DNA from 2 places in the Sporosarcina sp. P19 genome. Region 2 is predicted to be linked to the other one. Evidence: predicted binding sites of a transcription regulator. Region 2 holds the regulator's gene; the other holds the start of a gene.
The links. Region 2 encodes LexA, which represses DNA repair genes until DNA is damaged. Its sites were predicted from a motif close to CGAACATATGTTCG; they were not measured.
Positions count from the first base shown of each region.

Region 1: a site for LexA is predicted at 4,234-4,247, ahead of CSV74_RS13975 (YolD-like family protein). Genes of this name have one in related genera too.

Region 1 is NZ_PDYR01000015.1:19,768-36,544, reverse strand. It holds gene CSV74_RS13995 (EAL domain-containing protein) at 1-532, shown strand, start outside; gene CSV74_RS13990 (SDR family NAD(P)-dependent oxidoreductase) at 613-1,365, shown strand; gene CSV74_RS16675 (hypothetical protein) at 1,493-1,669, shown strand; gene CSV74_RS13985 (MarR family winged helix-turn-helix transcriptional regulator) at 1,792-2,217, opposite strand; gene CSV74_RS13980 (methyl-accepting chemotaxis protein) at 2,450-4,162, shown strand; gene CSV74_RS13975 (YolD-like family protein) at 4,270-4,620, shown strand; gene CSV74_RS13970 (nucleotide excision repair endonuclease) at 4,655-5,032, opposite strand; gene CSV74_RS13965 (DUF3298 and DUF4163 domain-containing protein) at 5,149-5,769, shown strand; gene CSV74_RS13960 (proline dehydrogenase family protein) at 5,858-6,868, shown strand; gene CSV74_RS13955 (hypothetical protein) at 7,205-7,627, shown strand; gene CSV74_RS13950 (GNAT family N-acetyltransferase) at 7,655-8,125, shown strand; gene CSV74_RS13945 (hypothetical protein) at 8,145-8,363, shown strand; gene CSV74_RS16790 (hypothetical protein) at 8,386-8,559, shown strand; gene CSV74_RS13940 (bL19 family ribosomal protein) at 8,607-9,263, shown strand; gene CSV74_RS13935 (hypothetical protein) at 9,337-9,774, shown strand; gene CSV74_RS13930 (DUF1646 family protein) at 9,859-10,875, opposite strand; gene CSV74_RS13925 (hypothetical protein) at 10,975-11,235, shown strand; gene CSV74_RS13920 (DNA-binding transcriptional repressor DeoR) at 12,044-12,985, shown strand; gene CSV74_RS13915 (NupC/NupG family nucleoside CNT transporter) at 13,182-14,363, shown strand; gene CSV74_RS13910 (pyrimidine-nucleoside phosphorylase) at 14,401-15,705, shown strand; gene deoC (deoxyribose-phosphate aldolase) at 15,725-16,387, shown strand; gene CSV74_RS13900 (UPF0175 family protein) at 16,623-16,777, shown strand, end outside.
Region 2 is NZ_PDYR01000001.1:396,186-412,962, forward strand. It holds gene rny (ribonuclease Y) at 1-1,128, shown strand, start outside; gene CSV74_RS01950 (TIGR00282 family metallophosphoesterase) at 1,196-1,993, shown strand; gene CSV74_RS01955 (stage V sporulation protein S) at 2,086-2,355, shown strand; gene miaB (tRNA (N6-isopentenyl adenosine(37)-C2)-methylthiotransferase MiaB) at 2,503-4,050, shown strand; gene CSV74_RS01965 (YlbF/YmcA family competence regulator) at 4,050-4,484, shown strand; gene cotE (outer spore coat protein CotE) at 4,605-5,162, shown strand; gene mutS (DNA mismatch repair protein MutS) at 5,965-8,532, shown strand; gene mutL (DNA mismatch repair endonuclease MutL) at 8,538-10,364, shown strand; gene CSV74_RS01985 (glycerol-3-phosphate dehydrogenase/oxidase) at 10,392-12,032, shown strand; gene CSV74_RS01990 (alpha/beta hydrolase) at 12,029-12,955, shown strand; gene miaA (tRNA (adenosine(37)-N6)-dimethylallyltransferase MiaA) at 12,939-13,871, shown strand; gene hfq (RNA chaperone Hfq) at 13,912-14,136, shown strand; gene CSV74_RS02005 (methionine gamma-lyase family protein) at 14,231-15,490, shown strand; gene lexA (transcriptional repressor LexA) at 15,545-16,165, opposite strand; gene yneA (cell division suppressor protein YneA) at 16,361-16,687, shown strand; gene CSV74_RS02020 (YneB family resolvase-like protein) at 16,684-16,777, shown strand, end outside.

The DNA of each region.
Region 1 (16,777 bases), on a different contig from region 2:
GTGTCGTCTAACAGCAGTTCGCCATGCCAAACATATTACGCAAAAGGCATTCATTAATTTCATTCCAACCTCTATCTATTCGCCGGAGTTTTGCTTGCGATCGACGATTATTTTAGCTAACGAATTAGAAATTGACCCATACCGTTTAATCTTTGAAGTAGTGGAGTCGGAAAAAGTGGAAGACATGGACCATTTAAAAACGATTTTGGAGTACTATCATTCAAAAGGATTCGAGTATGCCCTCGATGATGTTGGGGAAGGTTATAACACGGCTGAAGTACTTTCTTTCCTTCGACCGAACTACATGAAGCTCGATATTAAGTATGTGCAAGGTGTGGCGACTGATCCTGCTAAGCAGCTTATAGCAGGGGAGTTTCTTGATAAAGCACTGGCGGTGGATGCGATTCCTTTAGCAGAGGGAATAGAAGCAGTAGAAGATTTTGAATGGTTGAAAGCGAAAGGTTATCAACTATTCCAAGGCTATTTATTCGGCAAACCGTCGGCAGTTCCACAGACAGAAATTTTCATATAGGCTTGCGCGTTGTCGAGGTTAATTAGTGTACACTGAAATTGATTTAATGTTAAACTATAATCAATAAGGAGATGGTACATATGAAATTAGACAAAAAAGTTGCAATCATTACAGGTGGAGCTGGCGGCATCGGGTTAGGCATTGCTACAGCATTCGCTAAAGAAGGCGCGACTATCGCGATCGTTGACTTAAACAAAGAAGCAGGCGACGCAGCGATTGAAAAATTGCAGAAAATCTCTCCGCAATCGATTTTTCTTCAAGCGGACTTAACTGTTCGAAAAGAATTACCTTCCATTGTCGAGCAAGTTGTAACGAAGCTCGGAAAATTGGACATCTTAGTCAACAACGCACATGCTTCACGTATGAAATCTATTGAAGAGATGACGCAAGAAGACATAGATCTGTCGTTCAATACAGGATTCTATCCAACGCTCTACTTGATGCAAGCGGCTCTTCCGCACTTGAAAGAGTCAAAAGGAACCGTGATCAACTTCTCATCCGGCGCAGGATTAAATGGCGATGTGAACCAAGGTTCATACGCTGCGGCGAAAGAAGCCATCCGCGGGATCACAAGAGTGGCGGCGAATGAATGGGGTCAATATGGCATCACGTGTAACCTGATTTCCCCAATTGCCAAAACACCAGGCATTGAGCATTGGGGACAAGAGAATCCGGAATCTTATCAAGCTATTCTTGCGAGAAACCCACTTGGACGCCTAGGCGATCCAGAAAAAGATATCGGTCGCACAGCAGTATTCCTAGCGAGCGAAGACGCTTCTTACATCACGGGTCAAACGATGATGGTAGACGGTGGGTCTATCAAATTACGTTAAAACAACATTCGAGGCTGTCCTGATTTATGGGGCAGTCTTTTTTTGTATGTAGGAGTATGGTCGGGTGGGGGGGTGATAGAGCGGCTGGCGCGTGTTATAGAGCGTTTGCCGGTGGGAGTATGAGCGGATGGGGTGTTTGATAGAGCGGATGGCACGTGTGATAGAGCGTTCGTGGTGGAAGTATGAGCGGATGGGGTGTTTGATAGAGCGACTGGCGCGTGTTATAGAGCGTTCGTGGTGGAAGTATGAGCGCACGCGGTGTTTGATAGAGCGGCTAGCGCGTGCTATAGAGCGTTCGTGGTAAAAGTATGAGCGCACGCGGCCATAGATAGAGCGAATACCACACGCCATAGAGCGCACGGGCGTATCTATCGAGCAACGAGCTCTACCAATACAAAAAGCTGCTCCACAACGGAACAGCTTCTCTCAAACAAACGTGTTATTTAATTTAGTGTAAATTTGGACTAAACTATTTCGTTCAGCCTCCGATAAGTGACTAAAGAACTCCGAACGCACTTTTACTCCGCATTTCTGCGCTTCGCCCAAAATCTCTAGGCCTCTAGGAGTTATTTCCCAATACTTTGTTCGTCGGTCTTCTTCATCATTACGCAACGTAATAAATTCGCTCTTAATGAGCTTTGACGACAAGTGCGTCAATGAAGCGGGCGTGAAGCCTAGTGTCTCAGCCAAGTCAGAAGGACGTTGTTCACCTTTGTTATGTAACTCTAGCAATACAAGAATATGGGAGATTCCTAGGGACAGCTTGGATTCTTGCTGGAAACGGATCAGCATTTTATTTGTCACTTGATCCATTAAATGTACCAAATTGAAAATTGTCTGTTCTTCAGTCAAAAAAGAACACCTCCTTTTCCTTCAAAAAACTTTATGCTTATATACTATTCATCATACAATATTATATACGAAATAAAACAGTTGTGACACGATAATAATACCTACATCTTACTCATTATTTTAAAATTAAAGAGTTTTTCATTTTCTTCTTTTTAATTGTAGACTGATAGCGTATGATAAAGACAACGAATGAACTAGATAAACCAAATAGGAAGGGTGGGCATAAGGTTTGATGAAAGTTAAAGATTCGTTAACGTTTCAGCTAGGTTCTATTATAGCTGGAATCTTGGTGGTGATGTTAATCATTACATCACTTGCTACATATAAGACTGCTTATGACAAATTGTATGATGCTGCAGGAATTGAGGCGTACGGCTGCGCCAATATTACTACTGGATTGATTCGACCTGGTGATATGGAAAAGGCATTGGCTGGTGACGTCGACACACAAAATGAACTTGGGAAGACATTGAACTGGACAACTGAACACAAAAATATATTTGAAACACAATATATTTTGGATTTGGATGGAAAAATCATTGCCCTCGACGATAATCTGAAAGCAAGTGGATTTAAGCCGGGAGACCAGTTCCATTTAGACAAAGAAGCGATTGCCGATCTACTCGAACATCGACATTCGACGTACTCTCAGCCTTACGAGTATGGCGGTATAGAGCGGCTTTCGGGTTATGCGCCAATACACGAAGACCAGGATGCGAGTAAAGAAATCATCGCAGTCAGCGTAATTGATTTCGATGCCAACATCGTCAAACATCGTACTTGGGACGTTGTACGCGACGGAATCATGATCAGTATTATTCCTATGATACTTGCTTCAATTGGAACAGGATTCTTGATTCGCCGGAAAACTAAGCCGATCACGAGCTTAATTGAGCAGGCGAAGGAAATTGCGGATGGTAACTTGGCGGTCCAACCGACAGAAGTGAAATCACAAGACGAAGTGGGCGACTTGGCTCGTACACTGAATCGTATGACGGTGAACCTACAAGATATGATCGCGACGATGAATACGACATCGCAGCATTTATCCGAAAACGCAGGGGAAACTTCTGCATCACTTTCTGAAATGCGTGAAGCGATTACGATGGTTGCACATAATATTGAAGAAGTCGTCACAGCTGTTACGGAAGGTACGTCAACTGCGGAGCACGCAACGGGTATTCTTACGGGATTAGCAAGTGGTTTAGACAATACGAAACAAAGCGCTGATTCGATGCTCGTTAACTCCAATGAAACGATGAAGATTGCACTAGAAGGCGCGAAACGCGCAGAGGAAATTAGCTATGATATGGAATTAATTCGAAATGGTTCACAACAAGTTGGAGATACGATTCAAAACTTGGTTGAATCTACGACGAAGATCCAAAACATCACGGGTTCCATCGCAGGAATTGCAGCTCAAACCAATTTACTTGCACTGAACGCATCCATTGAAGCGGCGCGTGCAGGTGAACACGGTAAAGGCTTTGCGGTAGTGGCGGAAGAAGTACGGAACTTGGCTGAGCAATCGAATCAGGAAGTACTCGAAGTAGAGAAGCTGGTGAAGGATATTTCGGATCGCATCCAGCAAGTCATTACTTCTACATCGGAAAATACGAAACACATCACGAAGGGTACTGAAACAGTGAAGCTTACGTCTCAGTCATTGAGTAATATTTCCGTGGCAGTTGGAGAAACTGTCACGGAAATCAAGAATATCTCAAACTTGATGACGTCAGAAGCCGCGAAATCAACAGAAGCGGTACAGTTGATTGAGCACTTGACGCACGCTGTACAAAATATTGAAGACATGACCAATAATATTGCAGCAGCTGCCGAGCAAACGACAGCGAGTATAGAAGAAATTTCAGAACGTTCTACGCAGACCAATCAAATGGCGCGTGAACTGGAAGTGTTTGTCGGTTCATTCGAATTACCTAAATAAACACTTGGCCATCGCATGTAAAGCGATGGCCTTTTTTACCATTGAATTTCGAATGTACGTTCTGTATAATACGAACATACATACGCTTAGGAAATGGGGAATATGTGATGGAAAGGAACCGAGATAGAGGGAAATTGAAGTGGACGTCGCTCATGCTGCCTGAACACCTCGAGAGACTACGCGATTGGCAATGGGAAGATGAGTATATTGAACGGCCCGAGTTAACCGATTGGGAACTACAAACGATGCAAGAGACACTTGAAATAGCTTGGCGCAGACGTGGTGAGACATGGATTAAAACTTGGCATGATGGAGAAGTTCGCTTTCATCAAGGGGAGATTGAAGCGCTCGACTTGCAGACGATGACCATTGTGCTGCGTGATCCATTCGGAACGGAAAGAATTCATGTAGCAGATGTGGTAGATGTCCAGTTATCGAAAGGAGCAGATGGTTTTTAACCAAAAATAAAAGCCGTCTGCGAAGGCAGACAGCTCAGTCTCTGAAAAATGCTTTTTCTACGTTGTATTTAGCTTGCTGTGTGTTGATTACGTACGTTTCGTAGATTTCGCGTTCCATTGGGTCATCGATAATAACAGCGGAAATTTTCGCTACTTCTTCACGGTGATTACGTAATGGAGACACTTGGTCTTCAAAATGCTTTTTTAGCCGTGGACGTAATTTTCGTGCTTTTCCTACGAATAATAACTCGTCGCTTTGGTTGAAGAACAACAAAAGGCCGCCTTTATCACGTGGAATATCATGAAAATCGATGAAACCATAAATTGGCTTAATTGGCGTTTCATCAGGTCCCATTTCTTGTTTTCTGCGAACGATCGTTACGTCCGGTTTAGGTAATGTAATATTGATCATTTTACTTCACATCCTTATATCAGTCAGTGTTTATCCTATCATACGACCCCGAAAAAAGCGAGAAACTTTCTGTCCGTCCCTTGCATATAGTAGACAAATGTCTTGGGAAGGATGAAATGATGAAAAATCCTGCTGTTATTCAAACGTATCACATATCAAATAGAAGGCCAAAAGTGGATGTGTCTTATCCCGTCATCACACAACTGGATGATCCAAAAGTTCAACAGAAACTAAATCAAGTACTGTTCAAGGAAATGAATAAAATGCTAGAGGATAATAATTATTATGACCCAAGTCTTGTGGAGATGGTCGCAACGTACGAAATCAAAAATAATCAGCGTGATCTCTTTAGTATTAACTTAATTGTCTACTCGTTCACTGGTGGAGCGCATGGAATGACCTACGTCAAATCTCTGACGTTTGATACGAAGACGGGAAGGCAATACAATCTACAAGATCTGTTCAAGCCAGGCAGTCCTTATGTGCAGCGGATATCGGAATATGTCAGACGCCATATTCAGCAATGGAAAACTCCGGTGCTTGAGCCATTCACTAAAATCAAACCTGATCAAGATTTCTACATCGCAGACACGAGTCTAGTGGTCTACTTCCAACTATACGAAATTTCACCTTACGTAGCCGGCTTCCCATATTTTCCGATTCCCTTGCTCGATTTACAGGAGATCATTAAACCGAATAGTCCAGCAGACCGAATGCTACCGTTCATAGGAACTTGAAAATAACTGAATAAACAAATGTATAGGCTTACATGACGGAATAGTGTTATAATTTCGATATACGAAATATACAAATGAGGTGGAAACTATGCTAAGAAACTTCTTTATCGGTTTATCTGAAAATCAACTACTGAATCAAGCTGCCCAAAAATACGGCTTTCAACTAGGGGCCCAACAAGTCGTGGCAGGAACTAACATCGAAGAAATGATTACTAGTGTCAAAGAACTTAATCTAGCAGGCATTTCATGCACGATCGACAATTTGGGTGAATTTGTGTACGAAAAGAGCGAGGCCATTGAAGCGAAAGAACAAATCTTAGCGGTAGTGGACGCAATCCAAGAACATGAAGTAGATGCGCACATCTCGATCAAACCATCACAGCTCGGCCTCGATATTGATTATGCGTTTTGCGAACAACAAGTAGAAGAAATCGTCAAACGAGCAAACAAGGTAGGAATGTTTGTTAATTTTGATATGGAAAATCACTCACGACTTGAACCGACGTTCCGTTTACTAGACGAATTAAAAGCAAAGGGCTATGAAAACGTCGGAACCGTTATCCAAGCTTATTTTCACCGGGCGTTGGGTGATACGAAAAAATACAACGATACACGCATCCGTCTAGTAAAAGGTGCGTATAAAGAGTCACCGGACGTTGCGTATATAGATAAACAAGATATTGATGAAAATTATATTAAGATCATTGAAGAACACTTATTGCACGGAGCGTTTACATCGATTGCGACACATGACCATAACATCATCAATCATGTGAAGCAGTTTGTGAAAGAACATGATATTTCACGTGATCAATTCGAGTTCCAGATGCTGTACGGCTTCCGCCATGAGTTGCAGTTGCAGTTGGCGAAAGAGGGCTATAATTTCTGTACATACGTACCGTTTGGCGAGGATTGGTACGGGTACTTCATGCGCAGACTGGCGGAGCGTCCGCAAAATATGAACTTGATGATGAAGCAAGTGTTCAATAAGAAAACGAATACTATGATTGGTCTAGTCGCCGGCGCGTTTGTGCTTGGGCGATTAAGCAAGCGTGGGAGTGACCAGAAACAAGATGGTGGTTGGGTGAAGTATCGTTGAGCGGTAGGATAGGGCCAACGTGGATTAACATTTCAGGTGGATGCGCTCATACATTCGTTCAAGCGCTCATAGCTTATGCTTGATCGCTCAATGTTACGTGATATCCGCTCTATCAAGGCCTGCAATCGCTCAATACACGGTCGCGTCTCTACTACTCTCTGAGCTAAATGCAAGATAGTAACGGTGATTGAGTTACCCTTTCTTCTTCTTTCAAAACACTGCTTTCCCCGCAGTGTTTTTTTGTACTCACTTTACAGAAAACATGGGAAATAGTAGTGTTAGAGGTAGTTAAAGTATTATTCACTCTTCAGAACACCAAAGACAGGAGGAGAGTTGATGAAACAACTTTTGGTCATGGTTCTCTGTGCAGCGTTACTGATCGGATGTAATACGAATCGAACATTATCTTACGAGGAAGTCACCATGAAGGACTTGGATAAGGGTGATCAGGTATTCTACCAACACGCGCAGGCTGAAAATGGCGTGTATTTATTTTACGACACGTCAGACGATAAATTGGTCATTTATTTTAACACCTCTCATGAAAATCAGGAAGATTACGCCGTGGACTTTACCAACTTTGACGTAGAAAGCGATGGAGACACGTTGCACATTCTGTATGATAAAAATCAAGACGAAGGCGAATCAAAAACTTTTCAAGAACAGCAATTCTATGAAATTTACTTAGACAAAGAGTATGAAACGATCGAGCTGTTTGAGAATGGAGATATGGCGGCATTCACTTCTATCTATTCATAATTAATATAAAATGAAATGAGGACAGTTATGAACATTATAAAAGCGAACATATCTGACGTTCCTATCATCCGTGACGTGATGATTCGCGCGTTTCGTGAATATGAGCAGGCCACACCTCCGACGAGTGCTTTGAAAGAAACCGTCGAAAGTATCGCCGCTGAAATGCAAAGTGGTGTAGAGGCGTTGATTGGCTATATAGAAGAGGAGCCGGTCGCGATGGTTCGTTTTCGATTGGAAGATGAAAGCCTCTATTTTTCTAGATTCTCTGTAGTGCCAGAAAGACAAGGTCAAGGCATCGCGAAAAAAATACTGCGATATTTAGAGGAGTATGCGACGCAACAAGGGAAGAGGGTAATAGTATGCAAAGTGCGAGCAGATGTGCCGAAAAACATCTCACTCTATCAATCGATCGGCTATCACGTGTGTGAAGAATCTGTACTACATAGAACGGATGGTACGTCGATTGCCGTAGTTTCTATGGAGAAATCGCTATCCTGAGCAGTGGGAGGTCGTACAAGTGCAGAAACAAAAGAAAAACACCCGCGATGTATTGCAATACTTGGCGCTCTTCATTGTATTGGGTTCACAGGTCGTTCGTCTGATACTGTATATTACGGAAGTGGCGTATACGATCCCTGAAAACTTGTTAAATCTATGGATGTATATAGGATGGGGAGCCGCAATAGCCTTATTGCTAGTATCTTATCTGTTTCCAAAAAAGGAGCAGTCAACATAAATCGTGAAAGGAGGAAATACATATGCACAACGACAACAATCTGATTTTTTCGTTTCTATCTATTTTAAGCGTATTCATATACATCATCCCGATCGCATTCCTTATTTTCACTGTATGGTTTGCATTGAAATTCCTTAAACTACAAGAACGCAAAAATGAAATCCTTCAATCGATCGCAGACAGACTCAATAAGTAGAAGTAAGAAGATGAACCATTTTCAATTCAAATAGAAGGAGAAACACCGTGATAAAAAATAGAACCGCACTTATAAGTGCTGTGGTACTTCTTGCCATTTGCATGTTTTTATTTTTCCCCTACCCAAATAATCCGTTAATCGGAGCTACCGTGACATTCATGTCGTTTCCCATTCAAGCCGATGACAGACTCGTTTGGAAAGGACTAGTAGGCACTCTTTTATTCCTGATCGCGATGGCGCTGCTGATTTACGGATTGAAGAAATTTTATGTTGTGTTAGCTGTGCTTGTGCTCTTCCTGTATGCATTGATCCCGGTATATCTCATTACGGCGTATCAAGAAACATTAGCGAGCGGTATTGGAGCCATTTCCTACGACCAGAAAGGCAAGTGCGCATTTGATACGTTGGACGATAATGAACGGATGAGTGGGGACTGCCAGTTGACTTTGAAAAATCACAGCAAAAACCCCGTATCTTTCGAGCTGGAGTTCTTGGACAGTGGGTTTGGCCAAGATGAAATGAAAATGGTATCACTGATGAATATAGCAGGTCCCTATAAGATGACAATTGAAGGGAATCGGACAGAATTCATTGAGCTCAATGAAATTTTGGACGTCTCGAACGTGCCGGATCGTATCTATAGCGGATCAACATCAGATGTACATTTCAAGATAATAGAAGGAAAGAAAGAACGCATTTTTTAATGTAGATAAGAAAATGAGGATTGAATATAGCCGACAATAGGGTATTCAATAAAATAGATAAGGAGAGGATCTCATGCTTCGAAAGCTATTTTATATTACGTTTATGGCGGTGGTACTCACTGGTTGTCAGACCGCAAATAAGAACAGTACATCGAATACGCCACAAGAGGCAATTGAACAGCTTCATGCTGAAGAAGGTTTTGCGGAAGTCGTGAAAGTGTATCGAACGTTGGAAGTTGATAATAATAAAGTAATCAATGTCTATAAAGGGATATTGGATGGCACGGAAGAAATATTTGTCGCAAAGTTGAACAAAGAGAAAGATGATACATGGACGGTAACGGATGCAATTGGAATCGGCATGCCTTCCGAGGAGAACATAGGGGAGAGTATCAAAACTCCTTCGTTTGAAACGGGTTTCACAAAGAAGAATAACGCACCGAGTCCTAATACTAAATTGGTTCAGACGGATGACAAAAAGTATAGAGTCTGGGTGAAAGTAATCGAGTAACACGAAAAGACCGCCAGCTGAGGTACCCCTAAAGTTAGAGTCGCAATCTAACTCTTGGGGTGCACTTCACAACGCGGTCTTTTTTCATTGTCTGCTAAGTAGAATAACAAAATAGACGGCCATCGCGAGCAATCCAAGCGGTACACCGACCCGTGCCCATTCGCCACTGCGAATATTAAGCTTACCTGCCGCAATGATATTGGGGATATTACCCGGAATCAACATCCCGCCACTAATAAGTAAACCGAGTAGCAGCGCTTGGATCGTGGATTCGTCCATCGCGGGACTGATTTCCGCAGCAGCGAGCGTCGCGTTGTCGAGTACAGCTGAAATCATGTTGATCCAGTAAAGCGTCAATGGATGAAGATCAAGTAAGTATAGTGTGATCAATGGCTCAAATCCCGCACCAAGCAATGTCAAAGCCAAAACAAATATATACACTTTCACTCCGCGCCCGAAAATACTTATGTATGACTCTGCCGCTTGTCCGGAAGAACGGTGCCGCGAGCGGTTGCGTGGGCGGATCAGGAAGAATGCGAGCAGTCCGAAGACGAATACACCGGCTATAATATCTGTACCAAGCAAGTTCATTAAGTAATAAAAGTCTTCATCCAGTTTATTTGTTGCAATCGTTGAAAGAGGCTCCCCGATCGGTGTCAGCACCGCGCCCATGCCGATTGCGTAACACGCTAATATCACAAAGCGGATTTCTGATATTCGGTCCATTTGCAAGACGGACGCGATAGCTACGAGGACTAGCGCCGCAATGATCGCGGTGATAATACTGGAAATTAAGCCTAATCCCATAATAATTAGCGCTAAGTATAAGCGGAATGGAATGATTCTGCTCCCTGATAATACTGCTTTCTCAAACGGATGTCGTATCCAGCGAAACACGATTCCTGCTACAAGGACCGCAAACGTAATATGCAAAGGATCGTGTAACGCCTTATTCCACAACTCCCACTGAAACACTCCGCTAACAAATGCCGCAGCACAACCCATGACGAATAAAAACAATTCCAAATTACGTTCAATGCGAGGGATTGTAAATGGCAGCAATAGCACCAAACTTAAAATAATGAGCAATCCTGTGACCATAGGCATCTCCTTTCATCAATCTTTCTTCTACACTCTATGCAAAACGCCGATTCATCTTGCATACAGTCTGAATAGAATAGAAAAAGAGGAGGACACGCATTGGAAGTTTCAGATATTGTACTGATCCCCGTTATTATCGGATTAACAGAAATTTTAAAAATGAATGGATTGCCAAAGAAACTGATTCCGATCTTTTCTTTACTACTAGGCATTGGTGGCGGGATCTTCTACTTGTTTCCGCATGATTGGAAGTCGGGAATTCTAGGCGGGTTGATTATGGGGTTGTCAGCGAGTGGGTTGTATTCGAGTGGGAAGACGATTGTTAGGAAGCCACCGTGTGATGAGGAAGATGAGAAGTGATTTTCACAAAAATAAGCCCCTTGTTTGTGTCATGAATGGACATGAATGAGGGGATTTGTTGTTTGGTGCGTATATGAATTGCCAAAGATGCTGAAGTTAATCACGGTCTTTACTGTTGTAGTTTGCTATTTGATCCTATAATTTTTACGGAGACGTCACTTTTGGGGCATTATAGCACTAGTAGTACTAACATTATTACTAATTTATGATTCCTTCCCAAAGTTGGTTTCTTATATATATATACCAATCAATACTTATTGGACTCATACTATTGATTTCCTTCATCAGCCTCATTATGAATTACTTTCAAAAAGAGGATGTCTCAAGATTCAATCCTCTATGGCAAGTTATATTATTGACGTATTTCTTTATATTAATTATTATCTTTCCTTTAGTAGGGGGTATTTCACGAGTCGATTTATCTTTAACAAATCCTTTTGTTTGAATAATGTTTTTCATAAGTGTTTTTGATATTGTAAAAGGATATAAGAAAATAAAAGTTGATCCAAAACAGAGCTGATGAGTATAAGAATCAAATCATAGAGAATGAGTTTTGTTAGTTGTGATGTGAGAGGTTTTTGGAATTAAACGGTAGTAGTTGTTTATCCCTGTCATCATTGGATTAATCGGAGTCCTGAAAGTGTACGGATTACCAGAGAAGCTGATGCTGAACTTTAGTGAGTAAAAAAATTGCCTCGCGAGGAAGAAGAGTGAGAGCGGCTTTCCGCTGGTTAACGTCTGTGGTATAATCGGCCTGGATATGTAGATTCGGACTCATGATTAGGCCGTTACATAAGGGGGACTTGCATTGGAGATCGATAAAAAGCAACTTATCATAGAAGCAGCCAAACTTTACTATCAATTTGATTATACCCAGCTCGCTATTTCAAAAAAATTAGGCGTCTCAAGGCCGACGGTTTCTCGGCTCCTACAGCAAGCGAAAAAAAATGGCTACGTGAAAATCGACATCATCGATCCATTTCATGATAATAATCAATTAGCAAAATCCTTGCAGCACAAATATCAAATCGAAGAAGTGAAAATTGCGTACTCGGCAGTGGAAGATGAGCGGGATGTGATCCAGGCTATTAGCACAGAAGCGGCGGACTATTTGTATCGAACCGTAAAAGACGGTGATATTCTTGGTGTGACATGGGGCCGGACGATGTATCGGGTGGCCAACGAATTGAAGAAAAAAGATGTAAAAGGAGTCGAGGTCATCCAGCTCAAAGGAGGCATCGGCTTGTCGGACGTTAATACATACGATTCTGAAACGGTTTACAAATTTGCGGAAGCCTTCCATACCATCCCCCGTTACTTGCCGCTCCCCGTCCTAGTCGACACACCTGAAGTCAAAGTCGTGATTGAATCGGACCGGTATATGCACCGGCTCATTGAACTCGGGAGACAAGCGAATATCGCCGTGTTCACGGTGGGCGCTGTCGACAACGAATCATTGCTGTTCCGTCTCGGCTATTTGACTGCAGAAGAAGAACAGCAACTCCATCAAGAAGCGATTGGCGATATTTGTTCACGCTTCTTCAAACGTACAGGCGAAGTATGTGATACTACCGTCAATGACCGGACGATTGGCATCCGGCTAGAAGAGTTAAAGCAAAAAGAAAAATCCATTCTCGTCGCTGGTGGGAACCGCAAAGTAGAGGCCATCCATGGAGCGCTTAATGGAGGCTATGCGAACGTCTTTATAACGGATCAGTATACGGCACAGGCTTTGTTGCTTCACCAATAGAAACATATGGGAATCCGCTTATTGATAAGCGTGATTCTTTTTTTTATTCGGAATGAACAATGTTTCACCTCCTCTGCACATATGCTCAAAGTCTATGATATACTATACATAAAGTCAGGTCGCAACGGCATCCTAAGGAAAATGGTGTGCAAGAAGCAAAGTGTAAGCGTAACCAACATGCAAGGGAGGAAATATGATGAACGTTGTATTTTATATAACCGGATTGTTGCTCGTGTTAATCGTGGGCTTGATTGTCAGTGTGGACCGCAGGAAAATCCGCTATAAACCGATTGTGATTATGCTGCTGACCCAGCTTGTCTTGACATTTATCTTGTTGAATACAAAAGTGGGCGTAGTCTCCATAGGCTTTGTTTCGGCTTTATTCTCGAAGCTGGTTGACCTTGGGGTAACGGGCGTCAATTTCGTGTTTGGCGGATTGGAAAATGAAGGGGAATACGTATTCTTCTTGAATGTGTTATTGCCAATCGTTTTCATTTCCGTGTTGATTGGTATATTAAATCAATTCAAGATTTTACCGTTCATCATTAAATATGTAGGAATCGTACTGAGTAAGTTGAATGGCATGGGGAAAATGGAGAACTACATAGCCGTATCCTCTGCAGTTCTCGGGCAGTCCGAAGTATTTTTAACTATCAAGGACCAAATGGATGATATTTCGAAAAGACGTTTGTATACGTTTTGTACTTCCGCGATGAGTGCAGTCAGTGTTGCCATCGTTGGTGCATACATGGAAATCATCGAACCGCAGTTTGTCGTAGTGGCGATTGCGCTCAATATTATGTCGGCACTGATTGTCGCAAGTATCATCAACCCTTATGAATTATCGGAAGAAGAAGATACGCTAACGATCGAGTCGAAGAAGAAGTTGTCATTCTTCCAGATGATCAGTGAAAGTATTATGGATGGTTTTAAAGTCGCGGTTATTGTCGCTGCCATGCTGATCGGTTTCATCGCGTTGATGAACGGAATCGATTATCTCTTTGAAATGCTGTTCAACGTTTCCTTCCAGACCATTTTGGGGTATATCTTTGCACCAATCGCCTTTGTAATGGGCGTGCCTTGGGCAGACAGTGTACAAGCCGGCAGCATCATGGCGACCAAACTTGTCACCAACGAATTTGTGGCGATGTTGAGTTTTAGGGAAATTTCGGCAGGCTTGTCAACGAAAGCGGTAGGTATGATATCGGTGTTCCTCGTTAGTTTTGCGAATTTCAGTTCCATTGGGATTATTACAGGCGCTGTCAAGGCGTTGAGCTCAAAACAAGGGGACGAAGTGGCGAAAAACGGTTTGAAATTACTTTTGGGTTCAACATTGGCGTCAGTTCTTTCAGCGACTGTCATCGGGCTATTTTTATAATAGAAATGAAAATTTAAAAACAGGAGTGGTGGATGCTATGCGTATGGTAGATATGATTGAGAAAAAACGAGATGGACATGCGTTGACAAACGAAGAAATTTCATTTGTCATCAATGGATATACGGACGGCTCGATTCCAGATTACCAAATGTCAGCCTTTCAAATGGCGGTATATTTCCAGGGGATGACGTTGGAAGAAACCGCGCAGTTCACAATGGCGATGGTGGAGTCAGGCGACCAAGTCGATTTGTCTGCTATCGAGGGCGTTAAGGTGGATAAACACTCTACAGGCGGAGTTGGCGATACGACAACTCTTGTGCTCGCGCCACTTGTTGCTGCACTCGGTATCCCGGTAGCCAAAATGTCGGGCCGTGGATTGGGTCATACGGGCGGAACACTTGATAAGCTGGAGTCCGTTCCCGGTTTCCATATCGAAATTACAGACAAAGAATTCTTCGATCTCGTCAATACAAACAAAATTGCGGTTATCGGACAATCCGGCAATATTACCCCTGCAGACAAGAAGATTTACAGTCTGCGTGATGTCACGGCAACGGTCAGTTCCATTCCGTTGATCGCAAGCTCAATCATGAGCAAGAAGATTGCGGCGGGATCGGATGCAATTGTTCTCGATGTAAAAGTCGGAACTGGCGCGTTCATGAAAGACCTCGACATGGCTCGTGAACTCGCGGGTGAAATGGTGCAGATCGGAAACAAGATCGGCCGTCAGACGATGGCGGTAATTTCGGACATGAACCAGCCGCTCGGTTATGCCATAGGAAATGCACTCGAAGTTAAAGAAGCCGTCGAAACGTTGCAAGGCAATGGCCCGGAAGATTTGCACGAACTGTGCTTGACGCTCGGCAGCCATATGGTTCGTTTGGCAGGAAAAGCGGACTCGACGGAGGAAGCACGAAAAATGCTCGAAGAAGTTATCCAAAACGGCAAAGCGCTTGAAGTGTTTAAACTGTTCTTGCAATCCCAAGGCGGCGACACATCCGTCATTGACGATCTATCGAAGCTTCCTACGGCCCAGTATACAATCGACGTGCCAGCTAAAGAAGCGGGATATGTCTCTGCGATTACTGCGGATGAAATCGGCACGGCTGCAATGCTTCTAGGTGCGGGACGCGCAACAAAAGAATCCGAAATCGATTTGGCGGTTGGGCTAGTGCTGCACAAGAAAATCGGGGACTCCGTAGAAGTGGGCGAATCGCTCGTAACGATTCATAGCAACACGGAAGATATCGAAGACGTAAAAGAAAAGATCTATCATGCTTACGGAGTTTCGGCTTCTAAAGTACAGCCTGTAACACTCGTGCATGACGAAATTACAAAATAATTAAAGGAGTGGTTCATAAATGAATAAAGCAAAAATGATCGACCATACATTATTGAAAGCCGACGCAACGAAAGACAAAGTCGCGGCGCTCATACAAGAAGCAAAAGACTATCAGTTTAAATCAGTATGCATTAACCCGGGCTGGGTTTCATATGCCGCTGAACAGTTAAAAGGCACCGATGTGTTAGTCTGCACGGTAATCGGTTTCCCTCTTGGAGCGACTACTTCTGCAGTCAAAGCATTCGAAACTAAAGATGCAGTGGCGAACGGAGCAGGAGAAATCGACATGGTCATCAATATCGGAGCACTGAAAGACCAGGATGACGAATGGGTCGAATCAGATATTCGTGCGGTAGTCGAAGCAGCTAACGGTACATTGGTCAAAGTTATCATCGAAACATGCTTGCTGACAGATGAAGAAATCGTCCGTGCATGCGAGCTATCCGTCAAAGCCGGCGCTGATTTCGTCAAGACGTCAACTGGGTTCTCAACAGGTGGCGCGACGGTAGAAGACGTGGCTCTTATGCGGAAGACGGTTGGCCCAGACATTGGTGTCAAAGCGTCCGGCGGCGTGCGCAGCGGAGAAGATTTCGATGCGCTAGTCGAAGCAGGGGCTACGCGTATTGGTGCAAGCTCGGGGATAAGCATTGTAAAAGGCGAAGTATCAGACTCGAATTATTAATAGTTCCTTAACAGGACTGTTCTGCATATATGCAGGGCAGTCCTGTTTTTATGGGACAAACCGACCTGTACTGTCTCCGGCAATTGATAGTGTATTTCTCGCTTCAACCAGATTGACCGGTCGTGTGTGTCCGGTCATTTTATATTTTCTGAAAAGTTTCATATATACATGTGCTGTGATGGTAAAATGAAAGGAAAAGAAACAGTACAAAGTGAAATGATCCTTAGCGATTGGCATGTTTATTGAGAAACAAGTAACTGTTGCACTGGTAGCAGAGTTAGCAGAATTACCGCTTGCTGACTTTATTGGTTTACTAAAGACTACGAACATTCCTTGGATGGAATACACAGATGAGCATTTAGAAGATGACCTCCAAGCAATTCGGGATAT
Region 2 (16,777 bases):
AGAATCTCTTCGTTAACAAGAGATGAAGCAAAGCACATTATCTTGGAAGAAGTAGAAGAAGAGCTTTCTACTGACATTGCTGTCATGACAAAAGAATCCGAGCAACGAGCTAAAGAGGAATCTGAGCGTAAAGCACGCGAGATCCTATCATTAGCATTGCAACGGTTTGCGGCAGATCATGTGGCAGAAACTACAGTTTCCGTCGTTAATTTACCGAATGATGAGATGAAAGGTCGCATCATTGGTCGTGAAGGACGAAATATTCGTACACTTGAGACGCTTACAGGGATTGATCTGATTATTGATGATACGCCAGAAGCTGTCATTCTTTCCGGTTTTGATCCAGTTCGAAGAGAGACAGCAAGATTGGCTCTGGAGAAATTAGTTCAGGATGGACGAATCCACCCTGCGCGTATTGAAGAAATGGTCGACAAATCCAGAAGAGAAGTGGACGAGTTAATCCGAGAAAAAGGAGAACAAACTACATTCGATGTAGGTGTTCACAACTTGCATCCGGATATGATTAAAATTCTTGGTCGTTTGCATTTCCGTACGAGTTACGGACAGAACGTCTTGAAACACTCTATTGAAGTAGCCTATTTAACTGGCTTACTGGCAGCAGAGCTTGGAGAAGACGTGACACTTGCTAGACGTGCCGGTTTACTTCATGATATTGGTAAAGCGATCGACCATGAGGTAGAAGGTAGTCACGTGCAAATTGGTAAAGAGTTGGCAGTGAAATATAAAGAACATCCAGTTGTCATTAACAGTATTGCTTCCCACCACGGTGACGAAGAAGCTACTTCTGTTATAGCAGTACTTGTAGCAGCGGCAGATGCATTATCTGCAGCGAGACCAGGTGCTCGTAGTGAAACATTGGAAAACTATATAAAACGTCTGCAAAAACTCGAAGAAATTTCGGAATCATACGAAGGTGTAGAGAAGTCATTTGCCATTCAGGCAGGACGGGAAGTGCGAATCATTGTTCGCCCCGAACAGATCGATGATATTACCGCACATCGCTTAGCACGTGATATACGAAAACAAATCGAGGAAGAATTGAACTACCCAGGGCATATCAAAGTGACGGTCATACGGGAGACCCGCGCAGTAGAGTATGCAAAATAATACCTAACAAAAAACAGCTTCCGGTTCGTTTGGAAGCTGTTTTCATTTTGGAAAGAGGTTGTTACAAATGAAAGTACTATTTATTGGAGATATCGTAGGATCGATGGGAAGAGAAATGGTAATTGATTATTTATCGCGCTTGAAACGCAAATATCAAGCAGACGTGATTATCGCCAATGGTGAAAATGCTGCTTCAGGCAGAGGAATTACAAAATCCATCTATCATGATTTATTGCATGCTGGTGTAGATGTCATCACGATGGGAAACCATACATGGGATCAACGGGAAATTTATGATTTCATTGATGAGGTAGATTACTTGATTCGTCCTGCTAACTTCTCAGAACAAGCACCAGGTAAAGGCATGACATCAATAACAAAAAATGGTGTTACTCTTTCCGTAATTAATTTACATGGACGCACATTCTTGCCGCCACATGACGATCCATTCGCAAAAGCAGATGAATTAGTGGAAGAAGCATTGCAAACATCACCGTTAGTCTTTGTAGATTTCCATGCAGAAGCAACAAGTGAAAAGATTGCAATGGGCTGGCACTTAGACGGAAAAGTATCCGTTGTCGTAGGAACACATACACATGTACAAACTGCTGACGATCGAATTTTACCAGGAGGCACTGCATATTTAACAGATGCAGGCATGACAGGCCCATATGATGAAATATTAGGAATGAGAAAAGAAGACGTATTATATCGTTTTTATACTAATTTGCCAACGCGCTTTGAGGTACCGAAAAGTGGAAGACCACAGCTAAACGGTATGTTCGTAGAATTGGATGACAAAACCGGCAAGGCACTCAAAATTGAGCGAATTCGAATTAATGAAGATCATCCGTTCAAAAACTAATTATCTAGGTGTCTAAATCCTCCTTGCCTATCATAGGATGTTGTATGGAATATACACGTTCCATAGACATTGCAAAATAAGGAGGAAATATCGTGAGTCCCTTAAAAGTATCATCTCGCTCAAATCCGAACTCAGTAGCAGGAGCATTGGTTGCAGTTATTCGTGAACAAGGATATGCCGAGATCCAGGCAGTCGGTGCTGGAGCATTAAATCAAGCAGTGAAAGCAATTGCAATCGCAAGAGGATTCGTAGCACCAAGCGGAGGCGACCTAATTTGCGCGCCCGCCTTCACCGATATCGAAATCAACGGGGAAGCTAGAACGGCGCTCAAACTTTTCGTTGAAAAAAAAGATCGTAAGTAGAATATAAAAGACCACGATTATTCGTGGTCTTTTTTTCATGACAAACCAGCGACATTTTCCCGCTTTGCTGTCATATCAGACAAAAGTTCAGTATAATAACATCAGGTATGCTTATTTCCCGATAAGTAATAGAAAGGGGCTTCTGCAATGAATGAAGAACAGCGCTTGCAAGCTGGACTCGCAACGAAAGATCAATCGAAACCAGACATCATAGAAAAAGACTATAGCAAATATTTCGAGTCTGTGTATAGCGGGCCTTCTCTAAAAGACGCAAAAAAACGCGGGAAAGAAGAAGTGGAATATCACGATAACTTTCAAATAGAACAACACTTTAAAGGAATGGGACAAGGTCGGAAATTCTTTATTCGAACATTTGGCTGTCAAATGAACGAACATGATACGGAAGTGATTGCAGGGATTCTTATGGCATTGGGATATGATGCTACTGACAATGTTAAAGAAGCAGACGTTATATTGCTCAACACATGCGCAATCCGTGAAAATGCCGAGAATAAAGTATTTGGTGAATTAGGTCATTATAAACCACTCAAACTGACGAACCCTGATTTATTAATCGGAGTATGTGGATGCATGTCACAAGAGGAATCCGTTGTAAATAAAATTTTAAAAACGTATGATCAAGTGGATATGATTTTCGGAACACATAACATCCATCGCTTGCCAAACATTTTACATGAAGCATATATGTCAAAAGAAATGGTCATTGAAGTATGGTCCAAAGAAGGCGACGTAATTGAGGACTTGCCAAAAGTCCGGCATGGTAAGATCAAAGCATGGGTTAATATCATGTATGGGTGTGATAAGTTCTGTACGTACTGTATCGTGCCGTATACGCGTGGTAAAGAACGCAGCAGACGACCAGCAGATATCATTCAAGAAGTTCGCCAGTTAGCTGCCCAAGGGTATAAAGAAATCACCTTACTAGGGCAAAATGTGAATGCGTACGGAAAAGATTTTGATGATATTACGTACCGTCTTGGTGATTTGATGGATGAGTTACGATTAATTGATATACCGAGAATACGTTTCACTACGAGTCATCCTCGCGATTTTGATGATCACTTGATAGAAGTGCTTGCCAAAGGTGGGAACTTGGTTGACCATATTCATTTGCCGGTACAATCAGGTTCAACTGATATACTGAAGATCATGGCTCGCAAATATACACGGGAAAGCTATTTGGAACTAGTTGATAAAATTAGAACTGCAATTCCTAATCTATCGCTCACAACGGATATTATTGTAGGATTCCCAAATGAAACGGAAGAACAATTCGAGGAAACGTTGTCACTCTATCGTGAAGTTGGGTTTGATATGGCATTCACATATATTTATTCGCCACGTGAAGGAACACCGGCTGCGAAAATGCAAGACAATATACCGATGGAAGTGAAGAAAGAACGCTTGCAACGCCTGCTCAAACTAGTGAACGACATGTCTGCAGAAGCAATGAAGCCATACGAGGGACAAACTGTTAAAGTGCTAGTTGAAGGTGAAAGTAAGAGAAATCCTGATGTACTGGCAGGCTACACAGAAAAAAGTAAATTAGTGAATTTTGTAGCACCACGTTCTGTAATTGGTGAGATCGTAGAAGTTCGTATTAAAGAAGCAAAATCATGGTCACTCAATGGTGAATTCATTGGAGTAGTCCAACAAGAAAAGGTGATGGGATAATGGAAAAGAAGTTTACGAAAGATGAAATCATAGAAAAAGCACGCGATTTGGCACATATGTTGGCAAACACAGAAGAAGTAGAATTTTATAAACGTGCAGAAGCACAAATTAATGAAAATCAAAAAGTACGCGAAAAAATCGCTAGTATGAAATCTCTTCAAACACAGGCAGTGAATTTCCAAAACTACGAAAAAGAACGTGCATTAAAAGCAATCGAAAAGAAAATCGAGCAAGTTCAAGGTGAAATTGATGCGATTCCATTGGTACAAGAATTTAAACAGTCTCAAGACGAAGTGAATAACTTACTTCAATTAGTTTCCAATACAATTGCAAACAGTGTGACAGATGAAATTATTGAGTCTACTGGCGGCGATCTATTACGCGGTGAAACAGGGTCATACGTAGAGAATACGCAAAAAAAATCCCTTTCTTAAATAAAAAATCGGCTAAGGAGAAAATTCCTTGCCGATTTTTTTCAATTTCTGGGCTGCTGTTGCATAGGATGGATAGAAGCCAAAGAAGGAGGAAGAAAACTGAAAAACTTACGACAAATTGTGACGAAAGCTGTTATTGCCAAAGGGAAGCATCGATCGGAAACTACTGAGTTGCTGAAGCCACCCAATCGTCCTTCCAGCATATTGGGTTGCTGGGTGATCAATCACACGCAACAAGCAAAGAAAGTCGGCGCGTATGTAGAAGTGACAGGTAGTTTTGACGTGAATGTTTGGTACTCGCATCATGATCATTCCAAAACGTCTGTCTTTACTGAATCGATTCCTTATAAGGATAAGATCTCATTGCATTACCGAGATGAGCCGACATCCGCTAAAGAAGAAACGATTGTCACGGTACTGCAGCATCCCAACTGCACAGAGGCCAGTATTTCTGAATGTGGCCAAAACTTCTCCATTTCCATTGAAAGAGAATTATTAGTTGAGATGATTGGCGAAACAAAAGTTTCTGTAACCATTCATCCAGATCCATATGATGAAGAATGGCCGATACTAGAAGCAGAATCTTCTTCTGTTGTGATGGAAGATAAAAAGAATAAAGAAGTGCCGAATCAAGAGAGGCCTCACCAGCCACCACAACGTAAAGATTCACCATTTTAAAAGCCGGGTATTCACCGGCTTTTTTTGTTTGATTTTTTGCATTAAGTAGAAGAAATGATGCAGGTCAAGTTAATTTTCCAATAGTAGATGTAGTCTATATATAGGAGAGACCTATGGTAAAGTTAAAATGGCTTATCGTTTTATTTGCCTTGACACTGCTGACATCATACGAGATAGGAAGTGAAATACAAACTCTTACAGTCCCTCACCCGAACAGGAAGTAGAATCGAATGAGCAAGGTCTAAATTCTTGATCTCTTAACATAATACGAGGAAGGTATGCCGATATTCCACACGATATTGAAGAATGACAGTCAAGCCATGTATGGATATGGTGAATACTAATAAATAGAAGCATTCAAAAATGACGAGTGGTACACTCTGACGCATTCTGATACCGTGATTTATGAGAATCCACATTTTACCAATGTGGGTTATTTCTCCGTACTGGGTAAAAATATACAACAATCTTTTTCTATAGAAACTCTTGTAATAATACTCGTACCCGGCAAGTATCGCTTAGTGAAAATATTTTTGACACCTGTAGCTCCTTATTACAGAGTAATACTCACTGTTCCATTTACAGTGACTTCTAAACATGGGCTAGCATAATGGAAACAAAGTTATAAACCATTCTAGCAAATCAAATGCGGGGATGGTTTTGATTTGTCTTCTACAGAATTATTTATTTAATTATCTATGTCTATCTTCCTTTTAGAACTATATCAACCCCTTTTGATTCGTTAACCCTTAAGGTGTTTGGTATAATGAATAGAAAATGAGCGAGAAAAAGAGGGTTTACCATGTCTGAACATACACCAATGATGCAACAATATTTGAAAATTAAAGAGCAATATACAGACGCATTTCTATTCTTCCGTTTGGGGGACTTCTATGAAATGTTTTTTGAGGATGCCGTTAACGCATCTGCTTTATTAGAAATCACGTTAACGAGCAGGGATTCAGGTGCACGGGAACGTATACCAATGTGCGGCATACCTTATCATTCCGCGACCGGATATATTGAAACATTAATCCATAAAGGTCATAAAGTAGCGATCTGTGAACAAATGGAAGACCCGCGAAACGTTAAGGGAATTGTTAAACGTGAAGTCGTTAAAGTTATTACACCTGGCACATTAACGGAAGGTAAAACAATTGATGTCGAAGCCAATCATTTCATCGGTGCCATCGATAGCTTAGGAAATCAATGTTATGCATTAGCGTATCTTGATGTAGGTACTGGAGAAGGAAAAGTAGAGCTGATTGAAGGAAGTGAGCGAACGCTACTTGCAGAAATCGAAGCTCTTAGCATGAAGGAAATTGTCGTTGATCAACAACTTCATGTTATTTTGGCAGAACTGTTTGAAAGTCGCGAGATTATGCTTTCAATTGAAGATACGGAGCATTCAGGATCAATTGGTCATGATACATATGACCATCTCCCAGATGAGTTGCAAGAAGCTTGCCGTAAATTGCAATCGTATCTACTCCGTATGCAAAAAATGGTGTTTGGTCATATTCGACCTTTCATCTATTTAGAGAAAGATGCAAAGTTATCAATTGATGCGAACTCGATGCGGAATTTAGAGCTCGTACAAACTATTCGTACCGGCAAAAAGGAAGGAACATTATTCTGGGTACTTGATGAAACCGTTACGGCGATGGGCGCGAGGAAGTTACGGATGTGGATTCATCAACCTCTGGCACAGCGCCAAGCGATTGAAGAACGTCTGGAAACTGTAAATAACTTAGTTGATGAGTATTTCTTGCGTGAAGAATTATTAGAGGAGTTACATGACGTTTATGATGTGGAACGCCTTGCAGGAAGAATTTCTATGGGCAGTGCTAGTGCACGTGATCTTGCGCAGCTACGAAATTCCTTGTCACATATACCGAAATTAAAACAGTTGCTTGAAGAATCGAAACGTCCTATGTTACAGCGTTTTGCTGATCGAATGGATCCTTGCGGGGAAACATTCCAACTGTTAACGGATGCTATTGCAGAAAACCCACCGATATCTAGTAAAGACGGTGGATTGATTTTGGATGGCTATCATGAAAAACTAGATGAGCTTCGAAGTGCATCCCGTAACGGAAAGACATGGCTAGCACAGCTTGAGCAGAAAGAGCGGCAACTGACAGGGATAAAAACATTGAAAATCGGCTATAATCGGATCTTTGGCTATTATATTGAAATTACTAAATCCAATATTCATTTAGCCGACTTGTCTCGCTACGAACGTAAACAGACACTCGCAAATGCGGAGCGATATATAACGACGGAACTGAAAGAAAAAGAAGAACTAATCCTAAACGCGGAAGCGGACAGCCAGACATTGGAACTGGACTTATTCCAGTCGATTCGCGATCAAGTGAAGGACGATGTACAACGGATTCAACAATTAGCTTCAGTGATCAGTGAACTGGACGTCTTACTTTCATTTGCTAAGGTATCCGAAAAGAATCAATATGTCCGACCAGAATTCCATACAGGGAAGGCTGTCGACATTCAAAACGGCCGACATCCAGTCGTTGAAAAAATGATGAATCATTCACTATATATCCCAAATTCTTGTACGCTTGCTGAAGAAGAAAATATGTTGCTGATTACAGGTCCGAACATGTCCGGTAAAAGTACGTATATGCGTCAAGTAGCTTTGACTGTAGTGATGGCTCAAATCGGTTGTTTCGTCCCTTGTGAAGAGGCTACACTGCCTATTACAGATCAAATCTTTACACGAATAGGAGCCGCAGATGACGTAGCCTCTGGACAGAGTACATTCATGATGGAAATGATGGAGTCTCAATATGCATTGGCTCATGCGTCGTCCCACAGCCTATTGTTGTTTGACGAAATCGGGCGCGGAACTTCAACATATGACGGGATGGCACTCGCACAAGCGATGATGGAGTATATTCATGAGGAAATCGGAGCCAACACACTATTTTCTACCCATTATCATGAATTAACACAATTGGAGGATGTATTAGATCGCTTACTTAATGTCCATGTCGCTGCCAAGGAGCAAAATGGTAAAGTCGTATTCCTACACAAAGTATTACCCGGTGCAGCCGATCGAAGCTACGGGATTCATGTAGCTGAACTAGCAGGTCTTCCTGCAGACGTAGTGGGACGTGCGAAAACCTTATTACAGCGATTTGAAGAGGATAGTACAACGAAAGGCGTTTCTTCTGTTTCGGAGCAGCTCGCTTTGTTTGATACGGATAGCGAACCGATTGTTTCAGTAGATACACAAAAATTGCTCGACGAAATTGAAGCGATAGATTTGATGAATATGACACCGATGCAAACGATGCAAAAAATGATGGAATGGAAAGAACGCCTGACGGTAGATAAGAAGGGGTGAAGCGGATGAATCAAATTCACATCATGGAAGACACACTAGCCAATAAAATTGCGGCGGGAGAAGTGGTGGAACGTCCTGCTTCCATCGTCAAGGAACTAGTGGAAAATGCGATTGATGCGCAAAGTACTAAAATCGAAGTAACTCTAGTAGAGGCAGGTTTGTCTTCGATTCGGGTGACCGATAACGGCAAGGGTATGTCCGAAGAGGATGCAATCCGCTGTTTCGAAAGGCATGCTACTAGTAAAATAACTAATGAGTATGACTTGTTTCGAATACGTACGCTCGGGTTTCGCGGAGAGGCATTAGCAAGTATCGCGGCAGTATCAAAAGTATCATTATGGACTTCAGATGGCGTAGAAGGTGCAGTTGTAGAGATTGAGGGCGGTAAAGTACTGAAACATCAAGCGGGGGCTTTACGAAAAGGTACAGACTTTCTCATACAACATCTATTCTTCAATACGCCAGCACGTTTAAAATATATGAAAACCATTCAGACGGAACTCGGACATACGATAGATTTATTGAATCGATTAGCGCTGAGTCATCCTGACATTTCCTTTACACTAACTCACGATCATCATGAAGTTCTTAGAACATCGGGTTCGGGAGACATATTACGGGTATTATCAGATATATACGGTGTCGGAGTTGCGCGGAAAATGATACCGTTTCAAAAAGAAGATGCTGATTTCAAGGTGAAGGGTTTTATTACACTTCCTGAGATGACACGCGCATCTAAAAATTATATTTCACTTCTAATGAATGGTCGTTGGATTAAAAGCTATGCGGGAACGCAAGCAGCTATCGATGCGTTGCATACGTACTTACCTATTGGTAGGTTTCCCATTGCGGTCATTGATATTACAGCAGATCCCATTTTGACAGATGTCAACGTCCATCCTGCGAAGCGACATATCCGTATCAGTAAAGAAGGGGAGTTACTCTCTTTAATAAAGGGAGCAATCAGAGAGGCTATTCAAGGAGTCACTATTATCCCCGACGCTGTAAAGAAAGAGAAGCCTGTTAAAAGAGACTCAGAACAACAGACGATTTGGACACCTTCTTATCGCCGGCCGGAAGTGACGGTCCCGTTAGAAGGACAAGAAATACAGCCATCCATTGCACACGTGGAAGAGCCTATTATAGAGCAAGCAACACCGGTCTTCCCAGAAGCTATTTTTGAAACGCAGGAAGAACCCGTGCCGCAAGAGCCTTGTATCTATGAGCAGGAAAAGCAGGAAATAAATCATTTCCCTTCAATTGCACCGATTGGACAAGTTCACGGGACATATATAGTGGCCCAAAATGAAGATGGCTTTTATTTGATTGATCAGCACGCAGCGCAAGAACGAATTAAATATGAATATTTTAAAGTGAAACTTGGTCAGGTGGATGCAGGTGAACGTCAGCAATTGCTTTTACCCTTGGTTTTTCATTACTCAGCTGATGAGCAAGTAAAGATTGAAGAGTGTAAAGACGCATTGGAAGAAGTTGGTGTATTTTTAGAAGCGTTCGGGCCAGCGACGTATACCGTGAAAGAGTATCCTTCATGGTTTCCTGAAGGACAAGCTACCTCGATTATAGAAGAGATGATTGAGCAAGTACTTGAGAAACGCAAAGTCGATGTCGAGAAATTGCGTGAAGAAAGCGCCATTATGATGAGTTGTAAAAAATCTATTAAAGCAAACTATTACTTAAGGCAAGAAGATATGGAACGATTACTAACTGATCTAGGGGCTTGTCATAATCCTTATACATGTCCGCATGGTCGTCCGGTATTGATCCATTTTACAACGTATGAATTAGAGAAAATGTTTAAACGAGTGATGTAACAGAGCACATCAGAAAGGAGCGATTATATGTTTTCTACATTAGAAAGATCAAGCAGAATTCAGGACTTGAGAAACTTTTCATTCGATGTTTTAGTTGTCGGTGGAGGGATTACAGGTGCGGGTATCGCATTGGATGCGGCTGCGAGAGGATTTTCGGTTGCCCTTATTGATATGCAAGATTTTGCGGCGGGAACATCTAGCCGTTCAACAAAACTGATACATGGTGGCTTGCGCTATTTAAAACAATTGGAAGTGAAAATAGTGGCAGAAACGGGAAAGGAACGAGAAATCGTTTTCCGTAATTCTCGAAATATCACGAAATCAAGACCTATGCTATTGCCGATCTATCAAAAAGGAACGTATGGCAAGTACTCTACTTCGGCTGGACTTCTCATCTATGATTTACTAGCAGGTGTAAAGCCTGCAGAACGACGTGAGATGTTGACGAAAGAAGAAACGGTTGAACTTGAACCATTACTGAAAAAGGAACGGTTACAAGGTGGCGGGCATTATGTGGAGTATCAGACCGATGATGCACGTTTGACGATTGAAGTACTGAAGAAAGCAGCAGAAAAAGGTGCGCTTTGCCTAAATTATATGAAGTGCGAACAATTCAACTTTGAGAAAGATCGTATCGTTGGGGCAGTCTTAAGTGATCAACTAACCGGCGACCGATTTTCCGTAGGGGCTTCTATGGTGATCAACGCGTCAGGTCCGTGGGTTGACGAGTTGCAGAAGAGAATCAGCAGCAAACCCAAAAAACAATTGCATATTACGAAAGGTGTCCATATCGTAGTAGATCAATCTATCTTCCCGTTGCAGCAAGCAATTTATTTTGATAACTCGGATGGGAGAATGTTATTCGCCATTCCACGAGATAATAAAACGTATATTGGTACGACTGATACATTTTATTCGGATAATAAACAGCATCCTACAGCGACAGAAGATGATATACACTACATCATTGATGCGGTACGCGAAATATTCCCAAGCATTCATCTTCAACGAAAACATGTGGAATCTACGTGGGCAGGAATTCGTCCATTGATTGCGCAAGAAGGTAAGGATGCATCTGAAATTTCAAGAAGAGATGAAGTGTGGGAAACAGTTCCTGGATTGCTGACGATTGCAGGAGGGAAGTTAACAGGCTACCGGCAGATGGCGGAAATCGTAGTGGATCGAATTAATGAACAGCTAGAAAAGCCATCTATCAAGCAATGTGAAACGAAGAATATCGCCGTTTCAGGAAGTGACTTTATAGACGATGCAGCGTTGAAGCAATTTATTGATCTACAGGCGGAACGAGCACCTCAGTTCGGCTTAACTCCACAGCAAGGAGCGCGTCTTGCTGCGTTTTATGGAAGAAATAGTGATGAGATTTTCCAATTCGCCCACGCGATTTCAGCAGAGGAGAACAATTTGCCAATTAGTTTACGTGCAGAAATCTTATACGGAATACATCATGAAATGGTCACATCACCAAGTGATTTCTTTATTCGTAGAAAAGGGGATTTATATTTCCAAATCGATGTGGTGGAGTCATTGGCAACAAAAGTAACCGACTATATGGCAAAGTTGTTGCGTTACACGGACAGTGAGAAATCTATTCATGAAAATGACTTGAAAAATGCGATTGCGGAAGCGAAAGGAAGTGCAAGTTCATGACAGACCAGTGGATAGAAATGCGTGACGGTACTAAAGTGTATAGTACAAGTTATACACCTGAAACTAAGCCAGTTGCTCGTGTGCATATCATTCACGGATTGGCTGAACATAGCGGTCGTTATAAACGATTCGCAGAGTACTTACAGTCACAAGGGTATGTCGTTACGTTGCATGACCAAAGGGGGCACGGTAAGACGGCTACAGAAAACGGTCATGTATACGGCTATATAGGTAGGTCTGCCACATTTGACCAATTGGTGGATGATGCGTTTGAAGTGAATCAAGCATATCAACTACAATACAAAGAGCTGCCGGCAGTACTATTCGGACATAGTATGGGTTCCTTCGTTGCAAGGCGCTATATCCAGCTATACAGTTCTACGCTAAGCAAAGTCATTCTATCGGGTACTGGAACCAATTCTAAGCTCACTGCACATGCTGCGATTACATTCGCCGCGTATAGAGAAAATAAATTCCCTAAAGAGCAACCGGATAAAATTTTAAACGGTTTGGTGTTTGGCGAATATTCAAAACAATTTCCTGGGGAAGGTGAATTTGCTTGGCTATCACGCGATGTAGAAAGTGTAGTTGATTACAAAGAGGATGAGGCATGTGGATTTGTGCCGACTGCTCAACTGTTTCGTGTCTTAATTGAAGGAATGAATTCATTGGAAGTGCCTGAATTCTTGTTGAATATTCCGAATGAATTACCAATTTTATTACTTTCAGGTACAGATGACTTAGTAGGAGACCGTGCTAAAGGTGTGTGGAAAGTAGCCAAACAATTCGATAAAGCTAATCAACAGCGAGTCACTGTTCAGCTCTATGAAGGTGGAAGACATGAGATGCTTCAGGAAACTAACTATAAACAAGTGTATACAACTATCGTGGAATGGATGAAGCGACATGAACCTACCCGTTGAGGTACTAGCAGTAGTAGGGCCGACTGCTTCAGGGAAAACAGCGCTTAGCGTGGCACTTGCAAAACTATTAAATGGGGAAATCATTAATGGTGATGCGATGCAAGTATATAAAGAATTGGATATCGGTACGGCAAAGATTCATTGCTCTGAGATGCAAGGGATTCCACATCATTTCTTTGATGTAAAAGAACCAACAGAATCATTTTCTGTAGCGGAATATCAACTAGCAGTCAGGCAATGGATTGCCGATATTCAATCTCGCGGAAAATTACCTATTATTGTCGGTGGCAGTGGAATGTATGTTCAGTCGGTATTATTCGATTATCGATTTACAGAACAAGCAGCTGATCCGAAAGTGCGAGCGCGTTTAGAGCGAGAGCTTGAATCAGAAGGCGCAGATGTATTGCACGCAAGACTAGCAAAATTGGATCCGAAAAGTGCAGAGAAAATTCATCCAAATAATTATAGACGTCTAGTGCGTGCGCTTGAGATCCTCGAAGTGACGGGTCAAACAAAGCAAGACCATGAACAACAACAAGGGAATCAGCCTATGTATCATTCCTTAATTATTGGATTAGATCTTCCTAGAGAATTACTATATGAGCGAATCAATCTGCGTGTAGAACAAATGGTTCAAGCGGGATTATTTAATGAGGTACAGCAACTCTGGAATAAAGGAATTCGTCAAAATCAATCAGTACAAGCAATAGGCTATAAAGAACTGATCTCCTATTTTGATGGACTATTGACAAAAGAGCAGGCAATAGAAGCGGTAATGAAAAACACACGCAATTATGCAAAAAGACAGCTGACCTACTTCCGCAATAAATTGCCTGTCCAGTGGGTAGATGCGAATCAGTCGGGGGAAGAAGTTTTTCAAACAACTTGTAAGATAATAAAGGAATTTCAGAAGTGAGTATGGAATAACTAAATAACAGGGACAAGGAGGCAATTGAATGGCACAAGGAAATATGCAAGATACATTTTTAAATTCCTTACGTAAGAACAACACATTCGTTACAATTTTTTTACTAAATGGTTTTCAATTGAAAGGTCTCATCAAGTCATATGATAATTATACGGTTCTATTAGAAACAGATGGTAAACAACAGCTTATTTATAAGCATGCTATTTCTACGTATGCTCCTGCAAAACCAGTTATTTTAAAAGACGAACAATAAACAGGCGCTTGCCTGTTTTTTTGTTGTCTTTCATTTGGTATATAGACTTCATCTGGTAAAATAGAATATGATCAAATGAAATGAGGTACTACATATGCAAATTACACCCATTAATGAAGAATTACTAACAAAATCACAAGAAGCGGAAGAACTAATCGCTCCGCATGTGAAGAAAGTAGAAGAAATTGCGTTTTTTAACCAAAGAAAAGTCTTACAGGCATTCAAGAAAAATCAAGTAAGCGACTTTCATTTATCAGGCTCAACAGGTTATGGCTATGACGACAGTGGCCGTGATGTATTGGAACAAGTGTATTCGGATGTATTCGGATCGGAAGACTGTCTTGTAAGAAATCAAATTATCTCGGGCACGCATGCCATTACAATCAGCTTGTTCGGGATATTGCGCCCAGGTGACGAACTTCTTTATATTACAGGTAAACCATACGACACGTTGGAATCTATCATTTCCGGCAACGGCAAAGATACGGGTTCACTTGAGGACTTTCAGATTTCTTATCAGCATATTGATTTGAACGAGGATGGTTCTGTTGATTATGAGAAAGCAAAAGAGACGATTTCAGAGAAGACGAAAATCGTAGCGATCCAACGTTCGAAAGGCTATTCAAGTAATCCATCATTCAGAATCCATGAAATTGAAGCGATTATTAAAGAAATCCGCAAAATGAAAGAAGATGTCGTGGTCTTTGTAGATAATTGCTATGGAGAATTTGTGGAAATGAAAGAGCCTGTAGAAGTTGGAGCAGATCTAATGGCAGGCTCGCTCATAAAAAATCCAGGCGGTGGACTTGCTAGAACAGGTGGTTACATTGCAGGCAGAAAAGACTTGGTTGAGAAGTGTGCTTATCGTATGACTTCTCCAGGCCTTGGAGCTGAAGCAGGGGCTTCACTCGATACGTTACTTGAGATGTACCAAGGATTCTTCTTAGCGCCACACGTAGTCAGTCAGGCGGTTAAAGGCGCGTTATTCACATCGGCATTTTTCGCAAGCTTCGGTATGGATACAACACCGCATTACAGTGAGCTTCGAACGGATTTAATTCAATCGGTAAACTTTTTGAACGCTGAACAAATGATTGCGTTTTGTCAGATGATCCAGCAAAACTCACCGATTAATGCTCAATATGCCCCAGAGCCATCTTACATGCCAGGTTATGCTGATGACGTCATCATGGCCGCGGGTACGTTCATTCAAGGTTCCAGTATTGAGTTGACAGCTGACGGTCCGATCAGACCGCCATACACAGCATATATTCAAGGTGGATTGACTTATGAACATGTAAAATCTGCAATACTAGATTCGATGGAACAATTGCTTGAAAAGAAGTTGGTATAAAGAAAAAAGTGTATCGAAAACCTCTTGAGGTTTCTCGATACACTTTTTTTATCATTAATGAATCATCCGAAATACACCGATCACTTTTCCAAGAATGGAAACTTGATCTACAATGATCGGCTCCATGGAAGAGTTTTCTGGTTGGAGTCGAAAATAATCTTTTTCTTTAAAGAAACGTTTAACGGTTGCTTCATCTTCTTCTGTCATAGCTACCACAATTTCACCATTGCTTGCAGAGTGCGTTTGTCTGACAATTACACGGTCTCCGTTTAGGATGCCGGCTTCAATCATGCTGTCTCCTACAATCTCCAACATAAAGATTTCATCCTCTGAGGAACCAAATGTATCCGGCAATGGGAAGTACTCTTCAATATTTTCAATCGTCGTAATTGGATTGCCTGCTGTAACTTTACCAATCAACGGCACATGCATAACGCCATTTTTTAGTTCATCTAGTCCTTCTGGATCTAAAATTTCAATAGCTCGGGGTTTTGTCGGGTCCCTGCGTATGAAACCTTTACTTTCGAGTCGTGATAAGTGACCGTGAACCGTGGAACTTGATGCAAGACCTACAGCTTCTCCAATTTCACGAACGGAAGGGGGATAACCTTTTAAACGCACTTCATCTTTTATGAAAGCAAGTATTTCTTCTTGTCTCTTTGATATTTTCTTCAACAGATTCACCTCTTCTACTAGTTTGCGAGCAATGGTATACTCAACCATTATTTTGAATATAGTATAACATGTGTTCGATTACTAATCAAACAAAGGTTCTAATTTTGCTTGACATGGAATCATATGTTCTCTTATAATTAAGAACAAGTATTCCGAACATGCATTCTAAATGCGCAAATTCGAGGAGGAGTTATAATGGATTTTATTAAAGAATTTATCAAAAATAATTATTATTTCGCAGTATTATTGGCAATTTGTGTATCTTTTGCCTGGGTTCAATTTGATAAAATAGCCGAGGAAGATCACTACATAGAAATTGTTATTAATGAAGGGGATACACTTTGGCAGCTGGCTTCTAACTACTCAGAAGATATACCCACAAACCAATGGATTGAACAGGTGCGTTCACTAAATGAATTACCTACTGACCAAATCGTTTCAGGTGAATTACTCCGTGTGCCTGTTAAAATTAATAAACAAACAGATATCCGGGTAGCTGAAATAGGAGTAGGATCTAAATGACAGAAAAGAAATGTGTAATATACTGCCGTGTGAGTACGGAAAAAGAAACACAAGAACAATCTATTGTGAGACAGCAAGAGGAGCTTGAAA